DNA from 2 places in the Pseudomonas sp. Lz4W genome. Region 2 is predicted to be linked to the other one. Evidence: predicted binding sites of a transcription regulator. Region 2 holds the regulator's gene; the other holds the start of a gene.
The links. Region 2 encodes sigma-54, which starts transcription at its own class of promoters, with help from an activator protein. Its sites were predicted from a motif close to ANTGGCATNNANNTTGCTNT; they were not measured.
Positions count from the first base shown of each region.

Region 1 (15,055 bases), 420 kb from region 2:
GCATCCAGCCAATAGTGGCCGGCCGGAACGAACAGGAATGCGGCCAGCGACGCGGTGTTCATCAAGCCGAAGATCATCGCCAGGGCATTGCGCTTGCCGTTGAAGAAACGGTCCGAAATCAGCCCGCTCAGGCCGGTACCGATAATCCCGAAAACCCCGGTAATGGAGATCAGTGTCGAGGCGCTGAGGGTGTTGTAGGCCTTGGCGTTTTCCAGGAAGAACACGCCCCAGGAAATCACTGCATAGCGCCCGATGTACATCAGGCAAGAGGCCAGGGCGAGCAGCCACAGGGCCGGGTTTTTCAGCAGTTCCAGCTGTTTGCCGAAGATGCTCGGCCCCGTCTTGTCATGGGGTTCAGGGGCTTGTACCGGGGGGAAGCCGCAACTTTGTGGCGAGTCGGCCATAAAAAAGTAAATCAGGGCCAGCCCCGCCAGGCCCATCAGGGTGGCGAGCCAGTAGCCGAACTGCCAGCCCCAGGTCACCACCACAGCGGCCACGGCCACGTAGGTCAAGGCTTCGCCCAGGCTATGGGCAATCGACCAGAAGCCATAGAAGGTTCCGCGTTCCTTGTCGGTGTACCAGCGCGACAGCGAGACCACGCACGGCCCGACCCCCATGGATTGGGCCCAGCCATTGAGGCCCCAGATCAGGGTCAGAATGATGGTGTTGGTGGTCATGCCCATGCAGGCATTGACGATGGCGCTGAGCAGCAGGCCCAGCATCATGAAGCGGCGCACATTGGAGTGATCGGCCAGAAAGCCGTTGACCAGTTTGCCGATGGCATAGGCGAAGAACAGCGCCGAGCCGATGATGCCCAGTTGGGTGGGGCTCAGAATGTTGTTCGATACCAGTGCCGGCTTGACCACGTTGAACGAGAGGCGACACACGTAGAACAAGGCGTAGCTCAGTGACATGGATATAAAGGTCTGCCAGCGCAAAACCCTGAACCTTTGCATGTCCTGGCTGGGGATACCCTCGCGGGCAGGTGCAGCCTTGAAGGCATTGAGTAGAGATTTCATGGCGCAAGATTTCCTGTTTTTGTTTTTCTAGGGGCCTGCTTGTAAAACCTTTTCTGGATCTGTCCGGTACAGCCTGATTGATCTGACCTGCCGGGTTGAGCCCGCTGCCACAGCAGTCAGCTGTTCAGAGAAGGCCCGATCATACGGGCCAGTGCCGGGTACAGCTGAGGCGCGGCCACCAGTAGCGGGTTGCCTTCGATCAGGCCCCGGTCCTTTAAAAAGTCACTGCATTGACCGCCGGCTTCGCTGACCAGTACCAGACCGGCAAGGCAATCCCAGCTGTTGATATGGGTTTCGTAGTAACCGAGCAGGCGCCCGGCGGCGACGTAGGCGATCATTAATGCACCCGAACCATTACGAATGAACATTCCGCCTTCATCCAGCAGCTGTTTGATGAATGGCAGAAAGTGTTCCTTGCCCCGTCGATGGGAGGTACCGACCCCGGTTACGCCCAGGGTCAGATCGACAGCCGGGTTGACCACGATGGGGGTCTGGTTGACGTAGGCGCCCAGGCCTTTGCAGGCATGGAATAGTTCGTCGTGGTTGGCGTCGGCCACGGCGCCCAGGCTGGGCACGCCATCCACCAGCAAGCCGATGGACACACACCAGGTGTGCAGGCCGTTGACGAAGCAGCTGGTGCCATCAATCGGGTCGACCACCCAGATGCAGCGTGCCTGCAAATCGCTGCCGCCGGTTTCTTCGCCGAGAAAGCCATCTTCGGGGAAGTGTTGGGCCAATTGCCCCTTGATGAAATCTTCCAGTTCGCGGTCGGCCATGCTGACCACGTCCTGGCCAACACCGTCCTTGTGCGCGACTTCCAGGGTTTCGCGCTGGCGATAGTATTCAAGCCCCAGCTGCGCCGCCTGTACGGCGATGCGCTGGGCTTGCAGGTAGCGATGTTCGAGGGCCAGCGGCTGGTTTGGGTCGAGGTCCAGATGAGCAGTGAGGGTTGCCGGCATGCTTTTTTTCCTTGGATTGCACACGTGTGCAATCTGCTGTTTAAAAAAAGTGAATGGACCTTTTTGCCTTGGGGCGGGCAGGGGGCGATTCACTGTTGGGGCTAATACAACACGAAACAAAAATTCAATTCAACATAAAAATAAAACAATTATTCCACTGTACTGCCGCGACGAACCAGAGACACCGCAATAGAGCCGTGCAGGCCACAGTGCTGAAAATTTTTGCGACGGGCGACAATTGCGGCTACCGCGCTTTTTGCCAGTTCACTGCTGTTCTGGCGCAGGGTGGTGAGGTTGTAGGCCAGGTGCGCAGCCTGGGGAATATCGTCGAAACCTATGACTTGCACGTCGTTCGGCACCGATAACTGCAACTTGTAACGCAGCCCGTCCAGCGCGCCCAGGGCCAGCATGTCGGTGGCACAGAACAGGGCGTCCGGTCGCTCGCGGCCGCTGAACAATTGTTGTACGGCGCCAAGTCCGCCGTCATAGCTGGGCGCTGCATCCAGAACCGCGACCGGGCTCAGGCCCGCTTCGGCGAGCCGGTCGCGAAAGCCTTCCCAGCGTTCGCGGCTACTGAAGTTGTTTTGCCCCTGGCCGATGAAGGCCAGGCGTCTGGCGCCACCCGCGAGCAGGGTGGCCGCTGCCAGGCGGCCGCCGCCGCGGTTGTCGCTGCCGATTACCTCGGCGCCTTCCAGTTCGTGTCCGCGGTTGATCATGGCCACCGGGATCTGGTGTTTCAGGTAATGCTGAACCACCGACAGCGGCGGTGATGCCGAGGTCAGAATCACCCCGGCAATCTGGTAGCTGAGCAGTTCGTGCAGTGACTGTTCGAGTTGCCGCGGGTCATCGGCGTTCATCAACAGTGGCATCAACCCCTGTTTGTTCAGCGCCTCGGTGATCGGACTGAGCAGGCTGGCCCGAAACGGGCTTTCAAAACCTGCGGTGACCACGCCGACGAAATTGCTGTAGCCCTTGTTCATGGTGCGGGCGATCAGATTGACCTGGTAACCCAGGGCCCGGGCCGCAGCCATGACCTTGTCGCGGGTAAGCGGCGACACGCTGGCGCCCGGGGTGAAGGTGCGTGAAACCGCTGAGCGGGAGACTCCGGCATGGCGCGCGACGTCGTGGGCGGTGATCAAGTGAGTGTCGTCTTTAGGCATGCCGGGCACTGCGAAGAAAAATAGAATCGCCACCCTAATGGCTTGTGTTGCCGTTGCATAGGTATCGGCGTTTTTTCGCGCTATCACGCTCTACGTCGTCGCTGCCAAGGAACAAAGACTGCGAGGGCAGATTCAGCGAGCTGAACATCTGAAGGCCTGGGGCCCTTATCGCAGCCCTCGTTCCTCGGCAGCGACTACGAGGGTATTCCAGGAATTGTTCGGCGACTGCTTGAAATCCCGAACGGGTGGTGCGTATTTTGTACGGATTGCCGTTCGCGGCCCGTACCACAACAAGGAAAGTGTCATGACGACCGATGACCAGCGCTCTCTCGCACAGCGATTGACCGGCATTGACGAGATTGAATGTGTGACTGCCGATTTGAACGGCGTTCCCCGGGGCAAGGTAATGACTGCAGCGGGGTTCCTCGAAGGGCGGCGTTTGCAAATGGCCCGGGGGGTGTTGCTGCAATGCATCATGGGCGGTTATCCCGAGGCGCGCTTTTACGGCAGCGATGATGGCGATCTGGCACTGGTGCCTGACCCGGCCCACATCTATCCCTTGCCCTGGAGCCAGCAACCCCGGGCGCTGGCCATTTGCGACGCGGATGAATTCAGCGGTGAAAGCTCGCGTTTGTCGACCCGTGGCCAGTTGAAGGCGGTCATCGCCCGTTATGCCGCTCGCGGCCTGGCGCCGGTGGTGGCGACAGAGCTTGAGTTCTTTGTGTTCGCGCCCAACCCCGATCCGACCCAGCCGTTCCGTCCGCCGGTGGGTCTGGACGGTCGTCGCGAAGACGGTTTTTCGGCGTTCAGCATCAGTTCCAATAACGGTCTGCGGCCGTTCTTCAATGAAGTCTATGAGTGCATGGCGGCACTGGGCTTGCCCCGTGACACCTTCATGCACGAAATGGGCGTCAGCCAGTTCGAGATCAACCTGCTGCATGGCGATCCGCTGCTGCTGGCCGACCAGACCTTTTTGTTCAAGCACCTGCTTAAAGAAGTCGCACTCAAACATGGCCTGACCGTGGTGTGCATGGCCAAGCCCCTGGCGCACACGGCCGGCAGCTCGATGCATATTCACCAAAGTGTGGTGGAACTGGGCAGCGGACGTAATGTGTTCAGCGATGAGGCGGGGCAGCCGACCGCTACCTTCCGTCATTTTATCGGCGGACAACAGGCGGGCATGGCTGACTTTACGGCGCTGTTTGCGCCGAACGTCAACTCCTATCAGCGCCTGTGCCACCCTTATGCATCGCCGAACAATGCCTGCTGGTCCCATGACAACCGTGCCGCAGGGTTGCGGATTCCGGCCAGTTCACCGGTCGCCCGGCGGGTCGAAAACCGCTTGCCGGGGGCAGACGCCAACCCCTATCTGGCGATTGCCGCGAGCCTTGCGGCGGGCCTGTACGGGATTGAAAACGAGCTGGAGCCGACGGCTGCGATCCAGGGTGAATTCGAAGTGCCGGATTCTTTGTCCCTGCCATGTACCTTGCATGCCGCCCTTGAGCGTCTCAAACGCAGTCACTTGGCGATTGAACTGTTCGGTAAGGAGTTCATCGAAGGTTACATTGCGTCCAAGACCCTGGAACTCACCAGCTTCTATGATGAAATCACCCCCTGGGAGCGTCGTGTATTGGCGGCTCAGGCTTAATCGTTCAAGCGCCTGCCACTTGGCATGAGCGTTTGACACTGTGGCCGCCGGCTATCGAAGGATTGCCGGCGGCCCGCACACGGAGCTGCACGGAACGCCATGCACCAAATCTGGAAGTCTTTTCGCGCCCTGTATTTTGCTTCGCTGATGATGTTGATCGGCTCGGGGCTTTTGAGCACCTATCTTGCCCTGCGCCTGGCTGCCGACGATGTCGACGGCTTGTGGATCGGCGCATTGATGGCGGCCAACTATTTTGGTCTGGTGCTGGGCGGCAAGATCGGTCACCGGCTGATTGCCCGTGTCGGTCATATCCGGGCCTATGCCACCTGCGCCGGTATCGTCGGGGCAGCAGTACTGTGCCACGGCCTGACGGACTGGTTGCCGATATGGTTGCTGCTGCGGGTGATCGTCGGTCTGGGCATGATGTGCCAGTACATGGTCATCGAAAGCTGGCTCAACGAGCAGGCTGATGCCAAGCAGCGTGGGGTGGTGTTCAGTCTGTACATGATCGCTTCCTACCTGGGTCTGGTACTCGGCCAGCTTGTACTGGTGATTCATCCGGCCCTGGGCCCTGAATTGCTGATGCTGGTGGCGTTGTGTTTTGCCCTGTGCCTGGTGCCCGTGGCCATGACCCGGCGGATTCACCCGGCGCCGCTGCACCCGGCACCGATGGACCCGAAATTTTTTATGAAACGGGTACCGCAGTCATTGATTGCGGTACTGGGCGCCGGCTCGCTGGTCGGCTCCTTTTACGGCCTGGCGCCGCTGTATGCGTCGCAGCAAGGGCTGTCCACCGAACTGGTCGGCCTGTATATGGGCTGCTGCATTTTCGCCGGCCTGCTGGTGCAGTGGCCGCTGGGCTGGCTGTCGGACCGTTATGACCGGCCTTTGCTGATCCGGATCTTTGCCTTGATCCTGGCGGTGGTTTCATTGCCGCTGGCAATCCTGCCTTCAGTGCCGCTGCAAGTGTTGTTTGCAGCAGGTTGCCTGAGTGCGCTGGTGCAGTTCTGTATTTACCCGCTGGCTGTGGCGTTTGCCAACGACCACATTGAAGGCGAGCGCCGGGTTTCGCTGACCGCCATGCTGCTGGTGACCTACGGCATTGGCGCGAGCATCGGCCCTCTGGTGACCGGGGTGCTGATGAAACTGTTTGGCAGCCATATGCTCTACGCGTTTTTCAGCGTTGCGGGGTTACTGCTGGTTTGGCGCATACGGCCGAATGCGGTCACCAACCTGCACCAGGTCGACGATGCGCCTCTGCATCACGTTGCCATGCCTGACAGCATGTCCAGCTCACCGCTGGTGGCAGCGCTTGACCCGCGGGTGGATGAGCAGGTGGTGCAGGATCAGATGGTGGACAACATCGCGCCGGAGCCTGAACCCGAGCCTGAAACCGGGCATTCAGAACCTGAAACCAGGCCTGAGCCCTGAAGGCAGGAGCGAACTGACTGTAGGGGCGAGCTTTTGATCTCTCTTTGAAGAGCTCGCGAGCAAGCTCGCTCCTACAGGTTTATTTCTTTTTTACAGGCTTATCAGTAGTCGTCTTTATCGAACTGGCGCGCTTCGCGCTGCAGTTGATAGACAAAACGCTCGACCTGACGCTGCACAGCCCCGCTGATGTTGTGAAACCGCAGGCCCGCAAAGGTGACGTTGAGGCGCTCTTCAAAATGCAGGTAGCGCAACTCCACGGCCGTTGTCATGGCGCCGAAGGGCAGGGCGGCACTGAAGCGCTCATACACCTGGCCCAGCTGCATGCTCTCGCCGATATTGCCTTCGAAGCGCAATTTGCAGCCCGTGGCCGATACATCAAGCAGCTTGCCCTTGAGCGGCGCCTTGAGCTTTTCGCCCGCCACATCGACATTCACCAGATTGGCCAGTTTGAGCGCCGCGCGAAATGCGTTGCGCCGCTGGTGGTACAGCACTTCGCCCGGCAGGGCGGTGCGGTAGCAGCGGTGGTCATGGGCGTCGTCAATGGTCAGGCGGCTGGTGCATTCCCAGGCGATGCGTACGCCTTCATGGAAACCTTCAACTCGAAACGGTACGCCGTCCTGAAGAAAACGCTCGCCGTCACGGGGGATCATTTCGTCCAGGGCCATGGAGTTGCCCTCACGATCCACTTCGACCACATAGCTCTGGAAGCGCTGGATGCGGTCCTGGAACGTAATAATCAGCGGGTCATGGCTCTCTTGCAGCATGCGCAGGCTGGAGGCCACTTCCAAAGGTGTGGAAAGCACCTTGGGTGGCTGCGGAGCATCTTGGGAATCGAACACGGTTCAGCGGTCTCCGGACAATAAACAGCAACACGCAGGGGGGTGGCATTTTGCCATTGTGTTGCGTGTCTAGATAGCGTGACCGTGCAGGTTCAGGCCTGGCTGTAAGCGCGGGGTTTATCCAGCATTGAGGTCGAGCCGCGGGCGTCATACAGCGAAGGCGCTTCGCCGCCGTGCAGGATGCGCAACTGATTGGCGGTGATCGCCTGTTGCGTCTGGATCGATTGGCCGTTTAGCAGGTTGGCTGCCTGGCACCGGGCCAGCAACTGGTTCAGCAGATCGCTCTGTGTCAGCAATTGCTCGCCCACGCTGGAGTGGCTGGCAAGGCTTTCGAGGCCGCGGCGGTTGGTGGTCAAGCCCAGGCTTGCCAGTATCTCGCTGCGTCGGCGGCCATGCTGTTCAAGCAGGATGATCAGCGACTGTTTACGCGCCAGAATATTTTCCAGCACCCGCATGTCGCGGCTTTTGAGGGCAATGGACTCGTCCTGCAACAGGCCGAGCAGTTGCTCGGCCGGTGCCAGATCGTCATTGATCAGTTGCAGCAAATTTTCATCGTGGATGTTGTGCATGTCGGGCTCATGGGTGTTAAGCGTCCAAAAGCCTGGCACTGGCCGTGGGCCTAGCGCTCAGCTTCTATATTCAGCAGTTTGCCGGCAACCCGATTGCTGTCGACTTTATAACTGCCATCGGCAATGGCTTGCTTCAATTCGGCAACCCGATTTTTATCGACCACCGGTTGGTCACGCAACGAGTCACTGATTTTCTGCAACTGTTGAGCTTCTTGACTGAGGTGCACAGATTCACCGCTTGGGGCGCTGACACTGGTTTGTTCAGGTTTTTTTGCAGGGGCCGCTTGCGTGGCGCTACCCGCTTCCTGGTTGGCATTGCTGCGGGTACTGCCGCTTAAGGGCGGGGCACTGTTGAGACGGCTAAAGTCGATGACCATGACGAAAAACCTCTGGGTATTTGGACGCTTGCCATGTTTTCGGCCAAATCCGGGAAAACTTTAGGCGCGATTAATCATGGCTGACTGCTTGTCGGTACTGACCTGCGTCAAGGCACAGTGTAGGAAAGTCGCGAAACTGATGCCAATTTTCCTAGAGTGCTACTTCAACCTGGCCCGGTGCGGTAATCCGTGCCCGGATGACGCGCTTGGAGTTCAGGTTCTTAACCCGGATCTGTTCGCTGAGGCCACCATCAGACAGGGCCTCGCCGGGCATCTTGACACTTAATGTGCCGCTACGTGCGCTGATCACCACGTGATCGCCTTTACGCACGGCCGCAGCCTGCTCCAGATGGGTGAGGGTCAGCACCTGATCAGTGACCATGGGCCGCAGCAGCTTTTGCCCCACTGCCAGCTCGGTCGCGGTCAGGTAGCCCTGTTTGATCAGGCTGATATCGCGCTCGCGCAGGGTGACATCGGCGTAGTCGATGACCATGCCGCGCTGCAGGGGGTGGGTCACGGTGACGACATCGCGGAACAGTTTGACCTGTGCCGGAACAAAGATGGTCCAGGGTGAGAGCCCTTCACAGCGTACGCGCACAATGACGCGGCCCATGGGTTGGGCCGGGCTCTCGAGGCTGGCTGTCAATTCCTTGTCACACCAGGCCAGGCGCAGCCGGGGGTCGAGGTTGTTGACCTGGATTTGATAGCGGCCCTCGATCTGACCAGTGGCAAGGTAGTCTTCGACGGTAAATTCAAGAAAGCCCTGGGTCACGCCGATAAGCTGATCAGGCGATGTGAATTCATCGGCGTGGGACGGCATGCCGATAACCGTCAGGCACAAGGCCGCAAGCAGGCTGAAACAGCAGCGCGGCACGTGGCAGGATTTTGTCGTTTTAGCGTTCATGGCAGATAAATAGCAAAGCCCGTGCCGTTTGCCGGGCAATGTGTGTCGTAACTTAAAGTTTTAACAGGAGCTGAGTATGGCCGGGGTGATGGATGCGGTTAACCAGCGCACTCAACTGGTAGGGCAAAACCGCCTTGAACTGTTGTTGTTTCGTCTGGACGGGCCACAGCTGTACGGGATCAACGTGTTCAAAGTCAGGGAAGTGCTGCAATGCCCCAAGCTGACAATGATCCCCAAATCCCATCCAGTGGTATGTGGAGTGGCGAATATTCGCGGGGCGACCATCCCGATTCTCGATCTGGCAATGGCCACCGGGTCGGGTCCCCTGCAAGATCAAAGCAGCCCGTTTGTCATCATCACCGAGTACAACACCAAGACCCAGGGCTTTTTGGTTCGTTCGGTCGAGCGTATCGTCAACATGAACTGGGAAGACATTCATCCGCCACCCAAGGGTGCCGGTCGCGACCATTACTTGACGGCTGTGACGCGACTGGACGAGCAACTGGTGGAAATCATCGATGTGGAAAAGGTTCTGGCTGAAGTTTCGCCTTCGCCGGAAACCATTTCCCAGGGGGTGGTAGATGTCGAAACCCAAGCCAGAGCGCTGTCTTTGCGGGTGCTGACGGTCGATGATTCGTCGGTGGCGCGCAAACAGGTTGCCCGTTGCCTGCAAACGGTCGGGGTCGAGGTGATATCGCTGAACGACGGCCGTCAGGCGCTGGACTACCTGCGCAACATGGCGGGTGAGGGCAAGGACCCGGCCGAAGAGCTTCTGATGATGATTTCGGATATCGAGATGCCGGAAATGGACGGCTATACCCTGACCGCCGAGATTCGTAACGATCCACGCATGAAAAATTTGCACATCATTCTGCATACTTCATTGTCCGGTGTATTTAATCAGGCGATGGTCAAGAAAGTCGGTGCCGATGACTTCCTGGCCAAGTTTCGCCCCGATGACCTGGCATCCCGGGTAGTAGACCGGATCAAAGCAGCAGACCATAGCCAGGGTTCATCCCTGGCGGTCAAAACGATTTAAGAGGCGCGATCATTTGTCGACGGCTAATTTGGATTTTCAACAGTTCCGGGTTTTCCTGGAAAAAGCCTGTGGCATTTTGCTGGGTGAGAACAAGCAGTACCTGGTCTCCAGTCGTCTCAACAAGCTGATGGAGCAGCAAGGGATCAAGTCCCTGGGCGAGCTGATTCAGCGCATTCAGAGCCAGCCCCGCAGCGGGTTGCGCGAGCAGGTGGTCGATGCCATGACCACCAACGAAACCCTGTGGTTTCGCGATACCTACCCCTATGAAGTACTGAAGAACAAAGTCCTGCCCGAGCAGATCAAGGCCAGTCCCGGTCAGCGTCTGCGTATCTGGTCGGCGGCGTGCTCTTCGGGGCAGGAACCCTACTCGCTGTCGATGGCGATTGACGAGTTTGAGCGCAGCAATCCGGGACAGTTGAAAGCCGGGGTGCAAATTGTGGCCACCGACCTCTCCAGCTTGATGCTCAATACCTGCAGAACCGGCGAATACGACAACCTGGCGATTGGTCGCGGTCTGTCGCAAGAGCGCTTGCAGCGCTATTTCGACCCCAAAGGGCCCGGGCGCTGGGTGCTCAAAGCGGCAATCAAGAGCCGGGTCGAGTTCCGCTCCTTCAACCTGCTGGACAGCTACGCCGGGTTTGGCAAGTTCGACATCGTGTTTTGTCGCAACGTGCTGATCTATTTTTCGGCTGAAGTGAAGAGAGACATCTTGCTGCGCATTCACAGCACCTTGAAGCCGGGCGGCTACCTGTTTTTGGGGGCCTCCGAAGCGCTTAATGGCTTGCCGGATCATTACCAGATGGTGCAATGCAGCCCGGGGATCATTTACCAGGCCAAGTAAGCAAAACGGGAGCCCTTGTACGGCTCCTTTTTTATGCCTGCCAATCTTTCCCTGCAGGAGCAGGGAGGGGGCGGCAGAAAAACGGCAGTCAGCGGTCAGGCATTGCCGCTTTTATGACATTGCCGCGCCCCATCTCCCTGCAAAGCCCTGAAATATGGGCCTTAGGTAATTGGCACGGGGTTTGCTCAGTTCATGTCATATAAAGCCTGAATTGCGTTCAGGTCAGCCCACAAAGGTTTCCCGACATGAGCATCAGCTTCGATAAAGCGCTCGGTATCCACGAACAGGCCCTGGGCTTCCGCGCACAGCGGGCCGAAGTGCTGGCGAACAATATCGCCAATGCCGATACCCCGAACTACAAGGCTCGGGACCTGGATTTTGCCTCCGTGCTCGCCGCACAAAGTGACAAAAACCAGAACGGCACGTTTGCGTTGAACAAGACCAACGGCCGGCACATCGAAGCCCAGGGCCTGAGCAGTGGCGACGAGTCACTGCAGTACCGGGTGCCGATGCAACCGTCGATTGACCAGAACACGGTGGATGCACAGCTGGAACAGTCGAACTACGCAGAGAATGCGGTCAACTTCCAGGCCAGCTTCACTTTGCTCAACAGCAAATTCAAAGGGCTGATGTCAGCCCTGCGCGGGGAGTAATTCATGTCTCTAGCCAGTGTTTTCAATATCGCCGGTAGTGGCATGAGCGCGCAGACCACGCGCCTGAACACCGTCGCCAGTAACATCGCCAACGCCGATACCGTGTCGTCGAGCATCGACCAGACTTACCGCGCGCGGCACCCGGTGTTTGCCACCATGTTTCAGGGCGCGCAAAACGGCACCGACGGTTCACTGTTCCAGAACCAGGACGGTGCCGGCAAAGGCGTGCAGGTGCTGGGTGTGGTCGAGGACCAGAGCGAGCTCCAGGCCCGTTACGAGCCCAGCCATCCTTCTGCCGACGCCAAGGGCTACGTGTACTACCCCAACGTCAATGTGGTTGAAGAAATGGCTGACATGATTTCTGCCAGCCGTTCGTTCCAGACCAACGCGGAAATGATGAACACCGCCAAAACCATGATGCAGAAGGTCCTGACCCTCGGTCAGTGATAAGGGACGACGCAAATGAGTGTGACCGATTCCACCAGCGGCCCGACCCTTAATCAGGTACTCGCCAACTCGGCCCGGACCACGACCACCGACACCAGCCTGGGCGGGGCGTCCAAGGCCGTTGCCGGCAGTAGCTCCCTGGGCAAGGATGCATTCCTGCAATTGCTGGTCACCCAGCTGAAAAACCAGAACCCGCTGGACCCGCAGGACAACACGGCGTTCGTTGCCCAGCTGGCGCAGTTCAGCAGCCTGGAGGGCATCACCACCCTGAACGATTCGGTGAATTCCATCACGGGTGGCCTGCAGTCGTCGCAAGCCTTGCAGGCGTCGTCGCTGGTGGGCCGTTCGGTGATAGTGCAAACCGGCGAAGCCTATGTCGACCCCGCCAGCGGCAAGCCGTTTAACGGCACCGTGGTGGTCAAGGATGCCGATTCCAAACCCACCATCACTATTACCGATGCGGACGGTGAGGTGGTCAGGACCATCGACATGGGCACCCAGAAAGCCGGCAATGTCGACTTCACCTGGGACGGCAAGGATGACGACGGCCTGTTGCTGGACAAGGGTAACTACACCTTTACCGCATCCAGTAAAACCGACACGACCACTACCGCGCTCACCACCTACCTGCCAGCCACGGTCAACAGCGTGACCCTGAGTAAGACCGGCGGTGAAATCATGCTCAACCTCGCAGGCCTGGGCAGCATTGGCATATCCAAAGTCCAGACCATTGGCCTCTAAGCCGACCCAAGGAGAGACACATGTCATTCAATATCGGCCTTAGCGGCCTGTATGCGGCCAACAAGCAACTTGACGTTACCGGCAACAACATCGCCAACGTCGCCACCACCGGCTTCAAGGCGTCCCGTGCCGAGTTCGCCGATATCTACTCGGCCAGCAAGCTGGGGATCGGCAGCAAGACGGTCGGCAGCGGCGTCAACCTGGCGGCGGTCTCGCAAAACTTTGGCCAGGGGGCGATCAATAACACCGGCAACCTGCTGGACATGGGCATCTCCGGCAGCGGCTTCTTCGTGCTCAGTGACAATGGCTCCCTGAGCTACACCCGCGCCGGGACCTTCAAGTCCGACAAGGACGGTTACGTGACCAGCACAGACGGCACGTCGCGCTTGCAGGGCTATGGCGTGGATGCCAACGGCAATATCGTCAACGGCACCTTGACCGACCTGCGTATCGATACTTCCAACCTGGCGCCCAAGCCGACCGGCTCGGTGGAGTCCACGATCAACCTGAACTCCAATGCCGACACTATTGATCAGGTCGTGAACAAGTTCGACCCGGGCGAGACCGCCAGCTACAGCAAAAAATTCAACACCACCGTCTACGATACCCAGGGCAACCCGCACCCGATGGATCAGTACATGGTGAAGACCGGTTCCAACACCTGGAAGACCTACACCCTGATCGACGGCCGCAACCCTGATGGCAGCCCGGTCAGCGGCGCCGGCGCCAAAGATCCGGTGGCCTCGACCATGAGTTTCGATTCGACCGGTGCCCTGGTCAGCGTCACGACGCCGAACCCGGTTGCCGGAGGCCCGGACATCATCAGCAGCACTTTGACTGTCGCGGACTGGATGCCTGGCGCAACCGTCAATGGTGCATGGGTGTCCAACGGCGCCAAGGCCAAAGATGACGGCTTTGGCATCAACATGGCCAGTACCACCCAGTACAACACCGACACCTCGCGCAACCCGCCAACCCAGGACGGCTACGCTACCGGCCAGATCAACAACCTGACCATCGATGGTTCAGGCGTGATGTTCGCCAACTTCAGCAACAACCAGAGCCGTGCCATTGGCCAGATCTCGCTGGCCAGCTTCACCAACGAACAAGGCCTGCAGCCGGCGGGCGGTACTGCCTGGAAAGAGACTTTCGCTTCGGGCCTGGCCGGCTACGATGCGCCGAAGGTCGGCAGCCTGGGCGCGATCCAGTCCAACTCGCTGGAAGACTCCAACGTCAACCTGACCAGTGAACTGGTGGACCTGATCAAGGCGCAGAGCAACTACCAGGCCAACGCCAAGACCATCTCGACCCAAAGCACCATCATGCAGACCATTATTCAGATGACCTGATAGCGGGCAGCACGACAAAAAGCCCCGGCACGCCAATGCCGGGGCTTTTTGTTGTTGAAGCAGGGGGCTTGCTACTGATTGTGAGAGCCAGCCTGTTGGCGATTGCAGCGGTGCGGTGTTGCAGCTGTACCGCGTCGTTTGTACCGCTGGCAAGCCAGCTCCCACAATGGCTTCAGGGTCTGTTGAATTCAACCCGCTCCGGTACCCGGGTCATCAGCACTTTGCCGGCACGGATCGAGACCCGGGCCTTGGCCTGGCGGCGTACTGCTTCGTAATCACTGTCGGCGTCCAGTATCACCAGGTTCGCCGGCCGGCCGACGGCGATGCCATAACCCTCGCCAAGGTTGAGGGTGCGGGCACTGTTGTCGGTGACCAGGTCCAGGCAACGTGCCAGGTCTTCGAAGCCCATCATGTGGCAGATGTGCAAACCCGCATCCAGCACCCGCAGAATGTTGCCGTTACCCAGCGGATACCAGGGGTCCTTGATCGAGTCCTGGCCCAGGCACACGTTCATCCCGGCGCGGTCCAGTTCGGCCACGCGGGTCACGCCGCGGCGTTTTGGAAAGCTGTCAAAGCGCCCTTGCAAGTGAATGCTTTCGGTCGGGCACGAAACGAAATTGATCCCCGAAGCCTTGAGCAGGCGAAACAGTTTCGAGCAATAGGCATTGTCGTAGGACCCCATGGCCGTGGTATGGCTGGCGGTTACCCGGCTGCCCATACCGCGGACCCGGGCCTCTTCGGCCAGCACTTCAAGAAAGCGCGAGTGCGGGTCGTCGGTTTCGTCGCAGTGCACGTCCACCAGGCAACCGCTGCGCTCAGCCAGGTCCATCAGAAACTTGATCGAGCTGACGCCTTGCTCGCGGGTGTTTTCAAAGTGCGGAATGCCGCCGACCACATCGGCGCCCATCTCCACTGCACGGATCATCAACTCACGGCCGCCGGCGTAGGACTCGATTCCTTCCTGGGGGAAGGCGACGATTTGCAGGTCGATCAGCCCCCGGGCTTCTTCACGGACCTCGATCATCGCCTTGAGGGCAGCCAGCGTCGGGTCGGTGACGTCGACATGGGTACGCACATGC
Region 1 covers NZ_CP017432.1:3,652,670-3,667,724, reverse strand. Annotated here, with positions in the region: gene B195_RS16750 (MFS transporter) at 1-1,019, opposite strand, end outside; gene B195_RS16745 (inositol monophosphatase) at 1,136-1,978, opposite strand; gene B195_RS16740 (LacI family DNA-binding transcriptional regulator) at 2,128-3,138, opposite strand; gene B195_RS16735 (glutamine synthetase family protein) at 3,545-4,786, shown strand; gene B195_RS16730 (MFS transporter) at 4,886-6,217, shown strand; gene B195_RS16725 (flagellar brake protein) at 6,319-7,056, opposite strand; gene B195_RS16720 (flagella synthesis protein FlgN) at 7,149-7,616, opposite strand; gene flgM (flagellar biosynthesis anti-sigma factor FlgM) at 7,676-8,002, opposite strand; gene flgA (flagellar basal body P-ring formation chaperone FlgA) at 8,154-8,822, opposite strand; gene B195_RS16705 (chemotaxis protein CheV) at 8,983-9,945, shown strand; gene cheR (protein-glutamate O-methyltransferase CheR) at 9,959-10,786, shown strand; gene flgB (flagellar basal body rod protein FlgB) at 11,032-11,439, shown strand; gene flgC (flagellar basal body rod protein FlgC) at 11,443-11,886, shown strand; gene flgD (flagellar hook assembly protein FlgD) at 11,902-12,627, shown strand; gene flgE (flagellar hook protein FlgE) at 12,648-13,976, shown strand; gene codA (cytosine deaminase) at 14,149-15,055, opposite strand, start outside.
Region 1: flgA (flagellar basal body P-ring formation chaperone FlgA) is a predicted target of sigma-54. The motif match lies at 8,916-8,935, and genes of this name have one in related genera.

Region 2 (15,055 bases):
GCAACCCTCAAAGCCCAGCATTTGGCTAAAAGCTACAAGAGTCGCCAGGTGGTACGTGATGTCAGCCTGTCAATCGACAGCGGGCAAATCGTGGGTTTGCTCGGCCCTAACGGTGCAGGCAAGACCACATGCTTCTACATGATTGTCGGCCTGGTCCAGGCTGACCAGGGACGCGTACTGATCGACGACCTGGATGTCAGCCACCAGCCCATGCACGGCCGCGCACGCGCCGGCATCGGTTACCTGCCCCAGGAAGCCTCGATCTTTCGCAAGCTTTCGGTCGCCGATAACATCATGGCGATCCTCGAAACGCGCAAAGAACTCGACAAGGCCGGTCGTCGCAAGGAACTCGAAAGCCTGCTGCAGGAGTTCCACATCAGCCACATCCGCGACAGCCTCGGCATGAGCCTGTCCGGTGGTGAGCGACGCAGGGTCGAAATCGCCCGGGCACTGGCAACCGCCCCGAAATTCATCCTGCTCGACGAACCCTTTGCCGGCGTTGACCCGATATCTGTGGGCGACATCAAGCAAATCATTCATCACCTCAAGGCCAAGGGCATTGGCGTACTGATCACCGATCACAACGTCCGTGAAACCCTCGACATCTGCGAAACCGCCTACATCGTCAACGATGGGCAGTTGATAGCCGAAGGTGATGCTGAAACCATTCTGGCCAATGAATTGGTCAGAGAAGTGTATCTGGGCCACGAGTTCCGCCTGTAAGGCCAGATGCATCGCGAATTTCCGGGCGCCAAGGACAGCAAAAAGTCGTCACGACTTTTATTACCTTGGTGCTCTAGGCAAACGCACCGGTTTCAGGCATATAATTTGCTTATGTTTGGCGCTCACGCGCCTTGGTAGTGGATGGCGCCATGCGCGCCGGCGAATAAGGTCTTAAGCCCCAGCCATGAAACCATCGCTAGTCCTGAGAATGGGCCAGCAGCTGACGATGACACCGCAGCTGCAACAGGCCATCCGCCTGCTCCAATTGTCGACCCTGGACCTGCAACAGGAGATCCAGGAGGCTCTGGAATCCAATCCGATGCTCGAGCGCCAGGAAGACGGCGACGACTTCGACAATTCAGATCCTTTAGCCGACAACATTGAGCAAAAACCCAACAGCGACATCCAGGAACCTTCCTATCAAGAGTCCGCGCCTACTGTGGACAACCTGGAAGAAGGCGACTGGAGCGAACGCATTCCCAATGAGCTACCCGTCGACACAGCCTGGGAAGACGTTTATCAAACCAGCGCCAGCAGCCTGCCCAGCAACGATGATGACGAATGGGACTTCACCACCCGCACCTCGGCCGGTGAGAGCCTGCAAAGTCACCTGTTGTGGCAACTGAACCTGGCACCGATGTCCGACACCGACCGACTGATCGGCGTCACCCTCATCGACTGCATCAACAACCAGGGCTATCTCGACGAAACTCTCGAAGAGATCCTTGAGGCGTTCGATCCCGAGCTGGACATTGAACTCGATGAAATCGAAGCCGTTCTGCACCGTATCCAGCAATTCGAACCGGCCGGCATTGGTGCGCGCAACCTGAGCGAGTGCCTGCTGCTGCAATTGCGCCAGCTACCGGCCAACACGCCCTGGTTGAACGAAGCCAAGCGCCTGGTAACCGATTACATCGACCTGCTGGGCGCCCGCGACTACAGCCAGCTCATGCGCCGCATGAAGCTCAAAGAAGACGAACTGCGCCAGGTCATCGAACGGGTACAGAGCCTTAATCCACGTCCGGGGTCGCAGATCGAATCCGGCGAAGCCGAATACGTCGTGCCTGACGTGATCGTTCGTAAAGACAACGAACGCTGGCTGGTCGAGCTTAACCAGGAGTCGGTACCGCGCCTGCGGGTCAACCCGCAATACGCAGGATTCGTTCGTCGTGCCGACACCAGCGCCGACAACACCTTCATGCGCAATCAGCTGCAAGAAGCGCGCTGGTTCATCAAAAGCCTGCAGAGCCGCAACGAAACCCTGATGAAAGTGGCGACCCAGATCGTGGAGCATCAGCGCGGTTTTCTGGAGTATGGCGACGAGGCAATGAAACCTTTGGTACTGCATGACATTGCAGAAGCCGTCGGCATGCACGAATCAACCATTTCCCGGGTCACCACCCAGAAATTCATGCATACCCCGCGGGGCATTTATGAATTGAAGTACTTTTTTTCCAGTCACGTCAGCACCTCCGAAGGGGGTGAATGCTCGTCCACTGCGATACGCGCCATCATCAAAAAACTGGTGGCGGCTGAAAATCAGAAAAAGCCGTTGAGTGACAGCAAGATCGCTGGTTTACTGGAGGCACAAGGTATTCAGGTGGCCCGTCGCACCGTCGCCAAGTACCGCGAATCCTTAGGGATAGCGCCTTCGAGCGAACGCAAGCGTTTGATGTAAGCCACGGGCCACAGCGTTTCAGTGGCAGGCTGGTCGGCCTGCCACTTTATGCAATGGCAACAGAAGGAGAAACTGCATGCAAGTCAACATCAGTGGACAACATCTGGAAGTCACCCAAGCGCTCCGCGACTCGATCAACGAAAAATTCGCACGGCTGGAACGTCACTTCGACAAGATCACCAATGTGCAGGTGATTCTCTCTGTTGAAAAACTAAAACAGAAAATCGAGGCCACCCTCAACATTCACGGTGGCGAAGTTGTCGCCAATGCCGTCGATCCAGACATGTATGCGGCCATTGACAGCCTCTACGACAAGCTTGATCGCCAACTGAAAAAGCATAAGGAAAAGACCCAAAGCCTGCTCCAGGGCGCCACGGGTCGTTAATACTCCATAACCATGATTCGACTTGAAAATATCCTGACCCCCGGCCGTTCCTTGGTGAACGCGCCGGGCGGCAGTAAAAAGCGCGCACTCGAACAAATTGCCACCCTGATCAGCCGCGAAGTGCCGGGTCTGGAAATGCAAGATGTCTTCGAGAGCCTTATTGCCCGTGAAAAACTGGGATCCACCGGTTTTGGTAACGGCATCGCCATCCCCCATTGCCGCCTCAAGGGCTGCGAGTCGCCTGTCAGTGCCTTGCTACATCTTGACGCTCCCATAGATTTCGACGCCATCGATGGCGCGCCGGTCGACCTGTTGTTCGTTTTGCTGGTGCCAGAAGCTGCTACCGACGCACACCTGGAACTGCTGCGGCAGATCGCCAGCATGCTCGACCGCAAAGATGTGCGTGAACGATTACGCAGCGCACCCAGTAACGAAGCGCTGTATCAGGTTGTTCTGGACGTACAGAACGGTTAATTATCATGCGCCTAGTCATTGTCAGCGGACGCTCCGGCTCCGGTAAAAGCACCGCCCTCGCCGTCCTCGAAGATAACGGTTTCTATTGCATCGACAACCTGCCCGCCGGCTTGCTGCCAGAGCTGGCGGAACGTGCACTGATTCATACTGAACTGGCACAGCCGCTGGTGGCGGTATCGATCGATGCGCGAAACCTGCCAAGCCATTTGTCACGCTTTCCGCAATTGCTTGAAGAAGTGCGCAACCGGCATATCCAGTGCGATGTTCTGTACCTCGACGCCGATGAAGAAACCTTGCTCAAGCGCTTCTCGGAAACCCGTCGGCGGCATCCACTGAGCAGCGCGAGCCGTTCACTGGCCGAGGCCATTCGTGATGAGAGCCAGTTGCTCGGGCCCATTGCCGACCTTGCCGACCTGACGATCAACACCACCAATCTGAACCTGTATCAGCTGCGCGACACCATCAAGCTGCGCCTGCTGAACAAGCCTGAACCCGGCACCGCCTTTCTGGTCGAGTCGTTTGGCTTCAAGCGCGGCATGCCGGTCGATGCCGACCTGGTATTTGACGTGCGTTGCTTGCCCAACCCCTACTGGAAGCCCGAACTGCGCGAGCTGTCAGGGCTGGATCAGCCCGTTGCGGATTACCTGGCAGCGCAGCCTGATGTCGAAGAGATGTTCCAGGACATCTCCAGCTACCTGCTCAAATGGCTACCCCGCTTCGCCGCCAGCAACCGCGCCTATGTCACCATAGGGATCGGCTGCACTGGCGGTCATCACCGCTCGGTGTATCTGACCGAGCGACTCGGCAAATGCCTGCAACAAACTCTGAAGAATGTCCAGGTTCGCCACCGCGACCTTACTTGAAAGGATCAACCCCGCGATGCCTGCACTGGAAATTGAAATCATCAACAAGCTGGGCTTGCACGCTCGGGCATCCGCCAAGTTCGTAGGCATAGCCGGACAGTTTCCATGCCAGGTAAGAGCAGGACGTACCGCAGAATCCATGGTCGATGGTAAAAGCATCATGGCCATGATGATGCTGGCCGCTGGCAAGGGCACAAAGATCCACCTCAAGACCGAGGGCGAACAAGAGCAGGAAGCACTGGATGCACTGGTCAAACTCATCAACAACTACTTTGACGAGGGCGAATAGCCAATTGCAGGAGCGCCGCTAGACGCTCCCCCGGCAGTTTGCAGCGTTTACCCCAACGCCGTATCCATCACCATCATCAAGCAGAACCCGACGCATAACCCCAGGCTTGCAAGCTTCTCGTGACCATTGCGCCGCGACTCGGGGATCACTTCTTGCGTCACCACCAGCAACATGGCTCCGGCTGCCAGCGCCAGGCCCAGTGGCAACAACACCTCGGCCAAATTCACCAGCCAGGCACAGAGCAGCGCAAATACCGGTTCGACCAGACCGGAAGCGGCGCCAATCAGGAATGCCTTGACCCGCGACATCCCGGCACCCGCCAACACTAATGCGATCACCAGACCTTCCGGCACATCCTGCAGGGCGATGCCCATCGCCAGGCTATCGGCATCCGGCATGCCTCCCCCTGCCGACACCCCGACCGCCATTCCTTCAGGAATGTTGTGCGCCACAATCGCAATGACAAACAACCAGATACGTGGCGCAATCAGCGGCTCGCCAGGCCGGTTGAGGAACATCTCCGGCCCCGCTCCGCTGACCTTGCGATCGAGCAAAAACAGACAGAACGCTCCCAGCAGGATGCCCGCGCTGACCAGCCCGCTCGACGCCCATGATGACAACCCCAGGCTTTGGGCCGACGCAATGCCGGGCACAACCAGCGAGAAAGCCGTGGCTGCCAGCATCACCCCGGCCCCGAAGCCCAACAAGGTATCGCTCACCGCCACCGGCATTTTGCGGATGACCAGTACCGGTACTGCGCCTAAAGCGGTGCCCAGCGCGCAGAGCGATCCACCCTGCAACGCCCGCAACATTCTTGGCTCAAGGTCCAGCCAGAGCAGTCCCTTGGCCACCAACAAGGCCGTGCCCGCCAACAGCAAGAGCATGCCGAGGGCATAACGGAACATCCGCACCCCGCCGACTGCCAATATTTGCGTGCCCATAATCGGCCCGAATCCTTTTAAGTAGGCTCAGGCAATCGCTGCTTGATACCGGCGCGCCACTTCTGGCCAATTGATCACGTTGTAAAACGCATTGATGTATTCCGGACGGCGATTCTGATAGCGCAGGTAGTAAGCGTGCTCCCATACGTCGAGCCCCAGAATCGGGGTGTTGCCATTCATCAGCGGGCTGTCCTGGTTGCCGCTGCTTTCCACCACCAGGGTCTTTTGCGGGGTCACGCTCAACCATGCCCAACCGCTGCCAAAACGGGTCAGGGCGGCCTTGGTGAAGTTCTCCTTGAACAGTTCCAGGCCACCCAGTTGCTGATCAATCGCCTTGGCCAGCGCACCGTCCGGATTACCGCCGCCCTGCGGGCTCATGACTTGCCAGAACAGCGAGTGATTGGCATGTCCGCCACCCTGGTTGATGACTGCGGCCCGCAGCTTTTCCGGCAGTTGCTGAACTCCGGCGAGCAATTTTTCAACCGGCCACTGCGCCCATTCAGTCCCTTCCACTGCGGCATTCAGGTTGTTGATATAGGTCTGGTGATGCTTGGTGTAGTGAATCTCCATGGTTTGCGCATCGATATGCGGCTCAAGTGCGTCGTAGGCATAAGGCAAGGCAGGCAAGGTAAAAGTCATATCAATGTGCTCCTGGATGATGGCCGCTGACTGTTGAAAACCCGTGACCGGACTGCGCCACGGGTCTTTTGAGCAACAGATTGGAACGCGGGTATTCGCCGTGATCGCTGATGAAGTTCAAAAGCTCGACATAGGTTTTGCTGCTCTGACGCAGCGCTGCTTCTCGCAATGCCGGCCCCAGACGCGGGTTCTGCATGGTTTGCAACAAGCGCTGGTGAATGGCGCAGAGGTACTCGACGCTCTCCTCTGGCTGATTGAGGCGCAGATGCAAATCTGCCAGGTTGTGGTGCGAAATAACGCAGGCCGCCACCGCCTCATCGGCATCACTCCAGCGCTCGAGCAGTACCTGGGCCAGCGCAAGCGCTTGCAGATAATGCTCGCGGGCATCGACCAGCTCGCCCTCAGCGAAACAGCGATTGGCTCTTTCGATCGTGCGTTTCCAGTGCTCCATGTGAACCTCCAGGCGAGGGGTTAAACGCCGCCGGCTGTCAGCTTCTCGGGATCGAGCAAGACTTCAAGCTGGCTGCGTGGCAGATCTGTGTATTCAAGGGCAACGTCTATCACCGGGCGCCCCTGTTGATAGGCGGTCTTGGCTATTTCAGCGGCCTTTTGATAGCCAATGATCGGATTCAGCGCCGTCACCAGAATCGGGTTGCGCGACAGCGCTTCCTTTAGCTTGGCGTCGTTAACCTTGAAGCTGGCGATCGCCTTGTCCGCCAGCAAACGGCTGGAATTGGCCAGCAGTTCGATGCTGCCCAGCAGGTTGCGGGCAATCACCGGCAACATCACATTCAGTTCGAAATTGCCGGACTGACCGGCGATGGTGATCACCGTGTCATTGCCGATCACCTGGGCCGCAACCATGGCCGTGGCTTCAGGAATCACCGGGTTGACCTTGCCCGGCATGATCGAAGAGCCCGGCTGCAAGGCTTCAAGCTCGATCTCGCCCAGGCCGGCCAGCGGGCCGGAGTTCATCCAGCGCAGGTCGTTGGCGATTTTCATCAGCGATACGGCCGTAGCCTTGAGCTGGCCCGAGACGGATACGGCGGTATCCTGCGAACCGATCAGGGCGAACAGGTCTTTACCCGGCGTGAACTGCACATGGGTCAGTGCGCTGAGCTGCTGACTGAACAGCCCGGCGAATTGCGCATGCGCGTTGACCCCGGTGCCCACAGCAGTGCCACCCTGTGCCAGCGATTGCAGGGCCGGCTGCAGGTCGTGCAAGTGCCCGATATTGGCCCGCAGCTGCTGCGCCCAGCCATTGAGAACCTGGCTCATGCGCACCGGCATGGCGTCCATCAGGTGCGTGCGGCCGGTTTTGACGTAAACGTGAACCTGTTCAGCCTTATGCTCAATCACCTGCACCAGATGGGACAGCGCCGGCAGCAGCTCCTCATGCAGGCCCAGCGCGGCGCTGACGTGAATGGTGGTGGGGATGATGTCGTTGCTGCTTTGCCCGCAGTTGACGTGATCATTGGCATTGACCGCCTCTCCCAGTACCCGGGAGGCCAGCGTGGCAATCACTTCGTTGGCATTCATGTTGGAGCTGGTGCCCGAGCCGGTCTGGAAAATATCCACCGGGAAGTGCTCCATGAAATCGCCGGCCAAAAGAATCTGCGTGGCCTCGACTATGGCGCTGCCCTGCGCTTCGCTGATCTGCTTGAGTTCTACGTTGGCCTTGGCCGCGGCAGCCTTGGCCAGGATCAGTGCGCGAATGAATTGCGCGGGCATGCGCTGATGACTGATCGGGAAGTTATTCACCGCACGCTGGGTTTGGGCGCCATACAGCGCAGCCTCAGGCACGTGCAATTCACCCATGCTGTCACGTTCGATACGGGTATTACTCATCGGGAAATCCTTGCAGCAGTTCTGTTAGAGAAATGGAGGGCTCGAGCTCGCAGGTTGCCAATCGCCAGGCAAAGCTTTGCCAGTGCTTGAGGCGGCAGGCACACAGGGCTTGAGTTTCGATATCGCGCAGCGGACGCCAGGCGTGGTCCAGACACAGGGTGCGCCACTGCCAGGGCAGCGCAGTGTCGCTTGCGGTGTCCAGCAGCAGCCGGAAGCTGGTCACGGCAATCGTCCAGGGCGACGTTGACGTGCAGCAGGCCAGATAGCGGCCCTCGGCCAGGTAGTGCTCAATCAGGCGCGGTTCATCAGGCGCCAGCCCGCAACGGATCTGGCGGCTCATCCAGCGCCAGCTTTCCAGATAAGGCCCTTCATGCAAGGCAGAACTCATGACCCAGGCTCACTCGATAATGAGATTCATTATTAAGCGATATTGATTATCAACACAAGCCTGCTAAAGGCTGTGCCGCGCAATCTTGTGCAGACACAAAAAAGGCGTATCCCCCCGACAGGTGATACGCCCTGGTGTACGCCGGGAGGAATTAGCTGCCAGCCACCGTCATCCGTTCAATCAACACGGAGCCGGTGCGGATGTTGCTGCGCAACTCCAGGTCATTACCTACGGCAACGATCTGCTTGAACATGTCACGCATGTTGCCGGCGATGGTCACTTCCTGAACCGGGAACTGGATCTCGCCATTCTCGACCCAGAAACCTGCGGCGCCACGGGAGTAATCCCCCGTCACCATGTTAAGCCCGCTGCCCATCAGCTCGGTGACGAACAAACCGCGCCCCATGCGCCGGATCAACGCGGCCTGGTCTTCATCGCCATGGGTCACGAACAGGTTGTGCACGCCGCCCGCGTTGGCGGTACTTGGCAGGCCCAGCTTGCGTCCGGAATAGGTGCTGAGGATGTAGGACACCAGCTCGCCGTCTTTGATGAACGGTTTGGCGTAGGTGGCCAGGCCATCGTTATCGAACGACGAACTGCCCATGGCACGCATCAAATGCGGGCGCTCATCCAGGGTCAGCCATTCAGGGAAGATCTGCTGGCCCATCGCGTCCAGCAGGAAGGATGACTTGCGGTACAGGTTGCCCCCCGAGATCGCCCCCAGGAAGCTGCCAAACAAGCCGCCGGCCAACTCGGCCGAGAACAGCACCGGCACTTCGCAGGTGGGCACCGGACGCGAACCCAGTCGCCGGGCCGCCCGCTCTGCTGCGCGCTTGCCGATGGTTGCTGCATCCATCAACAACTCACCCTGGCAATTAACGTCATACCAGTAGTCACGCTGCATCTGGCCGTCGCCTTCGGCAATCATCACGCAGCTCAGGCTGTGGCGGGTCGAAGCCGAGCCACCGATAAAACCGTTGCTGTTGCCATACACCCGGCAGCCCTGGTGGGTGCTCAGGGTGGTGCCGTCGGCGTTTTTGATGCGGCTGTCGGCCTCGAATGCCGCGGCTTCACAAGCCAGCGCTTTTTCGATGGCTTGTTCCGGGGTGATATCCCAGGTGTGGAAGACATCAAAGTCTTTCAGGTCGCGCGCCATCAGGCTGGCGTCGGCCAAGCCCGAGCTTTCATCTTCAGAAGTGTGTTTGGCGATTGCCAGAGCCGCCGCAACGGTTTCGCGGATGGCATCGGGACCGGTGGCCGAAGTGCTGGCCGACCCCTTGCGCTGACCCACATAGAGCGTGATGCCAAATCCCTGGTCGCGGTTGAACTCAACGGTTTCAACTTCGCGCTGACGTACAGAAGTCGACAGCCCCTGCTCCAGTGACACTGCCACTTCACAGGCGCTGGCCCCCTGACGCCTGGCTTCAGCGATGATTTGCTCTACTTGCTCCTGCAGTGCCGGCAAGGCCTGCGGGCCGACGCTTTGTACTGCACTCATGGTTTTCTCCACTCAAATTCTGTTTTCGGCAGGGCCGCCGAGCGACCGGGCCGGACAAGCGGCCCCCGACTGGTTATCATGGCGGCGTTTCTTTGCGGACTGCCACCATGGTTGATTCTTACGACGACGCCTTCGACGGCGAAAAAAGCAAAACACAGGTCAAGAAAGAGCTGCATGCTCTGGTTGATCTGGGCGAGCGTCTCACGACACTCAAGCCTGATTTGCTGAAAAAACTGCCTTTGACCGACGCCTTGCGCAAGGCTCTGGCAGATGCTCCAAAACACACGGCCAATATTGCGCGCAAGCGCCATATGATGTTCATCGGCAAGCTGATGCGTGATCAACCGATCGACGAAATCCTTGCATTGATTGATCAAGTAGATGCCTCTTCGCGCCAATACAACGAACGTTTCCACGGACTCGAACGCTGGCGTGACCGCTTGATTGCGGGCTCCGACGACGTACTTGAAAAGTTCGTTGCCGATTTCCCCGAGACCGACCGCCAGCAATTGCGTTCGCTCGTGCGTCAGGCTCAACACGAACTTGCCCATAACAAGGCGCCGGCCGCAAGCCGCAAATTGTTCAAGTACATTCGTGACCTGGACGAGGTTCAACGCGGTCTGCGTTGATCCCCGACCAATGGGTGGGCTGCATTGCAGTCCACCCAGTCTTTATCACCCGCCTGTACCGCCTACGGTGATCGCGTCAATCTTCAAGGTTGGCTGACCCACACCCACCGGCACCGACTGCCCATCCTTGCCACACGTGCCCACGCCGCTGTCCAGCGTCAGATCGTTACCGACCATCGACACCTTGCTCATCGCTTCCGGCCCGTTGCCAATCAGGGTCGCGCCTTTGATCGGGTAAGTGATTTTGCCGTCTTCGATCATGTACGCCTCACTGGTGGAGAACACGAACTTGCCGCTGGTGATATCCACCTGTCCGCCGCCCAGATTGGCGCAGTAGATGCCTTTCTTCACCGAAGCAATGATTTCGGCCGGATCACTTTCGCCACCCAGCATGTAGGTGTTGGTCATGCGCGGCATCGGCAGATGCGCGTAGGACTCGCGACGGCCATTGCCGGTGCGGGCCACACCCATCAGTCGGGCATTGAGCTTGTCCTGCATGTAACCCTTGAGTACGCCATTTTCGATCAGCGTGGTGCACTCGGTCGGGGTGCCTTCGTCATCCACGCTCAGCGAGCCACGACGACCGGCCAGGGTGCCGTCATCAACGATGGTGCACAGCTTGGAGGCAACCATCTCGCCCATGCGCCCGCTGTAGGCCGAACTGCCCTTGCGGTTGAAATCGCCTTCCAGGCCATGACCGACTGCTTCGTGCAGCAACACGCCGGACCAGCCGGAACCCAGTACCACCGGCATGGTGCCCGCTGGAGCCGGTACGGCCTCAAGATTGACCAGTGCCTGGCGCAGCGCCTCACGGGCATAGCCCATGGCACGGTCTTCAGTGAGGAAGTAGCGGTAATCGGTACGCCCGCCACCGCCATGACCGCCGCGCTCGCGACGGCCATTTTGCTCAACGATGACACTCACATTGAAGCGCACCAAAGGCCGCACATCCGCAGCCAGACCGCCGTCGGTGGATGCCACCAGGATCCGCTCCCAGACCCCGGCCATGCTCACGGTGACCTGCTGAATACGCGGATCAAGGGCCCGGGTAGCAGCATCGATACGCTTGAGCAACTCGACCTTTTCTGCGCGGCTGATCACTTCCAGCGGGTTGTCGGGCGCATACAACTGCGCCACGTCCTGGGTGGTGAAAGCCTGAACGGTGCCGTTTTGCCCCGCGCGCGAGATCGAGCGCGCAGCACGTGCAGCCAGGCCCAGTGCTTCCAGGGTGATGGCGTTACTGTAGGAAAATCCGGTTTTCTCGCCAGACTGGGCGCGCACGCCGACACCTTGATCAAGGCTGAAGCTGCCTTCCTTGACGATGCCGTCTTCCAGCGCCCAGGACTCGGATATCTGGCCCTGGAAATACAGATCTGCTGCGTCGATGCCCGGCCCGGCCAGATCACCCAAAACACTTTGCAGGCTTTCAATGGTGACACCGCCCGGTGCCAGCAGATGTTCGCTGACTGAGGTCAACAAGTCGCTCATATTCACTCCGTCTTGGCCCCTGCTTCAGCATCTTTGAGTGCTGAACCCACGGGCCTGAAAATTACTGCGGGAGCTGGCTTGCCGGCGATGCAGACGAGTTGATCTGTCTCTGTCCGTGCTGCTATCACTGGCAAGCCAGCTCCCACAAAAAATGCATCTGACCGAAACGCCTCTAAACCTGCTCCTGAGCGCCCCGGGAAAAAAATCGTCGATGATTCACCACCGGCATGCGCGCCCTGATGGCCGCCTGCTCGGCATTGTCGCGCTCGGCCAGCAGCACCCCTTCGCCCTGGGCCTGCTCTGCCAGTACGCGCCCCCAAGGGTCGATAATTGCAGCATGTCCCCAGGTTTCACGCGGCCCGGGATGCACGCCACCCTGGGCTGCAGCCAACAGGTAGCATTGGGTTTCTATCGCCCGGGCACGGATCAGTATGTCCCAGTGTGCTTGCCCGGTAACGGCGGTAAAGGCCGAAGGCGCGGTAATCAATTCAGCCCCGGCAGCCCGCAGTTCGCTATACAGCTCCGGAAAACGCAGGTCGTAACATACGCTCAGGCCCAGTTTGCCAACCGGGGTATCTGCCACCACTACCTGTGCCCCGGGCGCATAGTCATCGGATTCACGGTAACGGCCACGACTGTCAGACACGTCCACATCAAACAGGTGCAGTTTGTCGTATCGCGCGGCCTGCTCGCCATCGGCGTTGATCAACAATGAGCAGGCATTGACCTTGGCATCTGGTTGCCCTTCGGGCGGCAGCGGCAAAGTACCCGCCACTATCCATAAGTTGAGGTCTCGGGCGGCCTGTTTCAACCATGGCAGGATCGGCCCCTGCCCCATGGCCTCGGCGCGGCCGATATCGGCGATATCCCGGCGACCCATAGCCGCGAAATTTTCGGGCAATACCGCCAACCGCGCGCCATGCCCGGCGGCCTGCTCCAACAGGCGGCGGGCCTGGGCCAGATTGGCCAGCACATCGCTCTGGCTGACCATCTGAATCACTGCAAACGACATGGCGCACTCCTTGAAATGTCTGACGCCATGCTACTCCTAGTTTTTCTCAAAAGGCTTGTCGAAGGTGATCTTCGGATCAGCCCACGGGCCCTGGATGCTGTATTGCACGCTGGCGAAGCGCGACACCTGATCACCGATCAACTTGTTGAGCAAGAACATTGCTCCGCCTGCCGCCGGCCCGCCCACCAACAGCGCCGCAAGGGGCAGATTGTTGGTCACAGGCAGCGTGACCAGCAACTTGGCGTTGACCTGGTCGGTGATCATATTCAACGTGCCGCTGAGTTCAAGGTTAGTCGACGGCCCGGTCATCAGGACGGGTCTAGAGGTGCTGTAAACGCCATTTGTGGCATTCAGCACGCCTTTGACCCGGTCATAGCTCAGGCCCTTGCCAAACAGATCCGAGAAGTCCAGACGCAAGCGGCGGCCGATGGCATTGAAGTTCAGCAGGCCAAAGATACGCAGCACCTGAGCGCTGCCATCGACCTCGACAAACTGACCTTTGTTCAGCGAGGCATCCAGAGTGCCCGAGAAGCGCTTGAGGCCGATCCAGGCCGGAGAACCGGGCCAGCGCCCATCGACGTCGACATGGAAATTGTTACTGGTCACACTCGGCGCAAAGCCCCAGTTCTTCAGGACATCGGCCAGGTTGCGTCCGCCGATACGGCCTTTGTACCAACTGTTGCTGGCACCGGCTCCCCCTTCCCAACCGCCCGAGCCTTCGAGCAGCAAGCCCTTGAGCCCCAGGTTCAGATTGTTGAGGCTGATGCCGCGGTTGTTCGGCCGCACATTCAGCGACCAGGCACCCAACAAGTCAGACCCCTGATAAAGCTGGCGAATGATGATGTCCAGCGCCGGTATTTTGCGTGGATCAACCGAAGCCAGCGGGTCCGGAGCATTGTCGTCAGTCACCGCCTTGGGATCAGGCGCCGGCAGGCGAATGGTCTGCATAGTGATCACGATCGGGGCATTTTTGGCATCGGGCAAGGTCACTGCGCCGGTGGCCTGTTTGCTATTGATCTGTAAGCCCCAGGACGCCGCGCTGCGCTTCATTTGCAGACTGACCTGATCCAGTTGCGTACCAAACGCGTTCAGCTTGCCGACTTTGAAATCCGCACTGCTGAGCATCTGCTTGGCGCTGCCTCCGGGGTCCTTGCCCGCATAACGCTCGACCAGTGCCTGCCAGGGAGCAACATCCAGTTCCGACAGCACGCCGCGAATACGCAACCCTTTACCGGGTGGCAACACGGGATCGCCAGCCCCCAGAAACAACTCGCCACGACCGTCTTCGAATTTGCCGTCAGGCGCAGCGAAGGTCAGGTTTGCCAGATCACCGTAGTCAAACCAGTAACGGCGCTCGGCGCCCTGCAAGGTCATGCGAAATACGCTGTTGCGGGTCTGGTTGGCGGCCAGACCGAAGGGTGCAGGCAGGTCAACCACCGCCCCCTTGAGGCTGGAGCTGACCCGCAACTGGCTGTCCGCACCATCCAGGGTGAGTTGCAGTTGATAAGGCAAATCCCCGGAGACCGGAATCGGCTGATAGAACTTGAGCCAGTCGGTGAGTTTCTTGACCCCGACCTGACCACTGGCAACAACCCGGGTACTCAGCCTGCCAGGTTTGCCATCGGCGAATATCTGCGCGGTGACCGGACGATCAAAAGCCCTGGCACTGATACCTTTGCCGCTCAAACCTTTGGCGCTGTCAAAACGGAAGTCGCCCTTGAGCTGGGTCAATTCAAGTTCGGGATTGCTCAGTTTCAAACGCGCCTTGTCGGTTTTGAAGTCCACCAGAATTTTCGGTTCGACACCTTTCTCCAGCGGGATATCAAGGTCGACCCGGCCTTTGAGCGAGCCTTCGCCTTGCCAGCCGGCAAAGGTTTCAGCCGTGCCTATCGGCGCCTCCTGGAGGATTTTCAAACCGTCGCCCAGGCCACCGTCGAAGTCACCGTCCAGGTACAGGTGGCTGACCTTGCCAGTCGGCACGTGGGGAATACTGACCGCGACATTGCGCACCTGGGTGTCGAGCAACTGGCCCTTGCTGGCCATGATGCGTACGCCGCTGTCTTCGATGAATACATCACCCGACACATTGCGCACATGGGGCCAGCCGGGCTGGAAATCCAGCTCGGCGCCATGAACCTTGAAGAACAGGCTGATGTTGCGCGCGGCGGCCACCGCATCGTGACTGAGCGAGCCCTGATAC
Region 2 covers NZ_CP017432.1:4,074,698-4,089,752, forward strand. Annotated here, with positions in the region: gene lptB (LPS export ABC transporter ATP-binding protein) at 1-723, shown strand, start outside; gene B195_RS18690 (RNA polymerase factor sigma-54) at 908-2,401, shown strand; gene hpf (ribosome hibernation-promoting factor, HPF/YfiA family) at 2,478-2,786, shown strand; gene ptsN (PTS IIA-like nitrogen regulatory protein PtsN) at 2,799-3,260, shown strand; gene rapZ (RNase adapter RapZ) at 3,266-4,123, shown strand; gene B195_RS18710 (HPr family phosphocarrier protein) at 4,140-4,412, shown strand; gene B195_RS18715 (ZIP family metal transporter) at 4,460-5,353, opposite strand; gene B195_RS18720 (superoxide dismutase) at 5,381-5,992, opposite strand; gene B195_RS18725 (hypothetical protein) at 5,994-6,443, opposite strand; gene B195_RS18730 (lyase family protein) at 6,464-7,840, opposite strand; gene B195_RS18735 (hypothetical protein) at 7,833-8,228, opposite strand; gene pmbA (metalloprotease PmbA) at 8,380-9,726, opposite strand; gene yjgA (ribosome biogenesis factor YjgA) at 9,834-10,355, shown strand; gene tldD (metalloprotease TldD) at 10,401-11,843, opposite strand; gene B195_RS18755 (carbon-nitrogen hydrolase family protein) at 12,016-12,855, opposite strand; gene B195_RS18760 (YhdP family protein) at 12,892-15,055, opposite strand, start outside.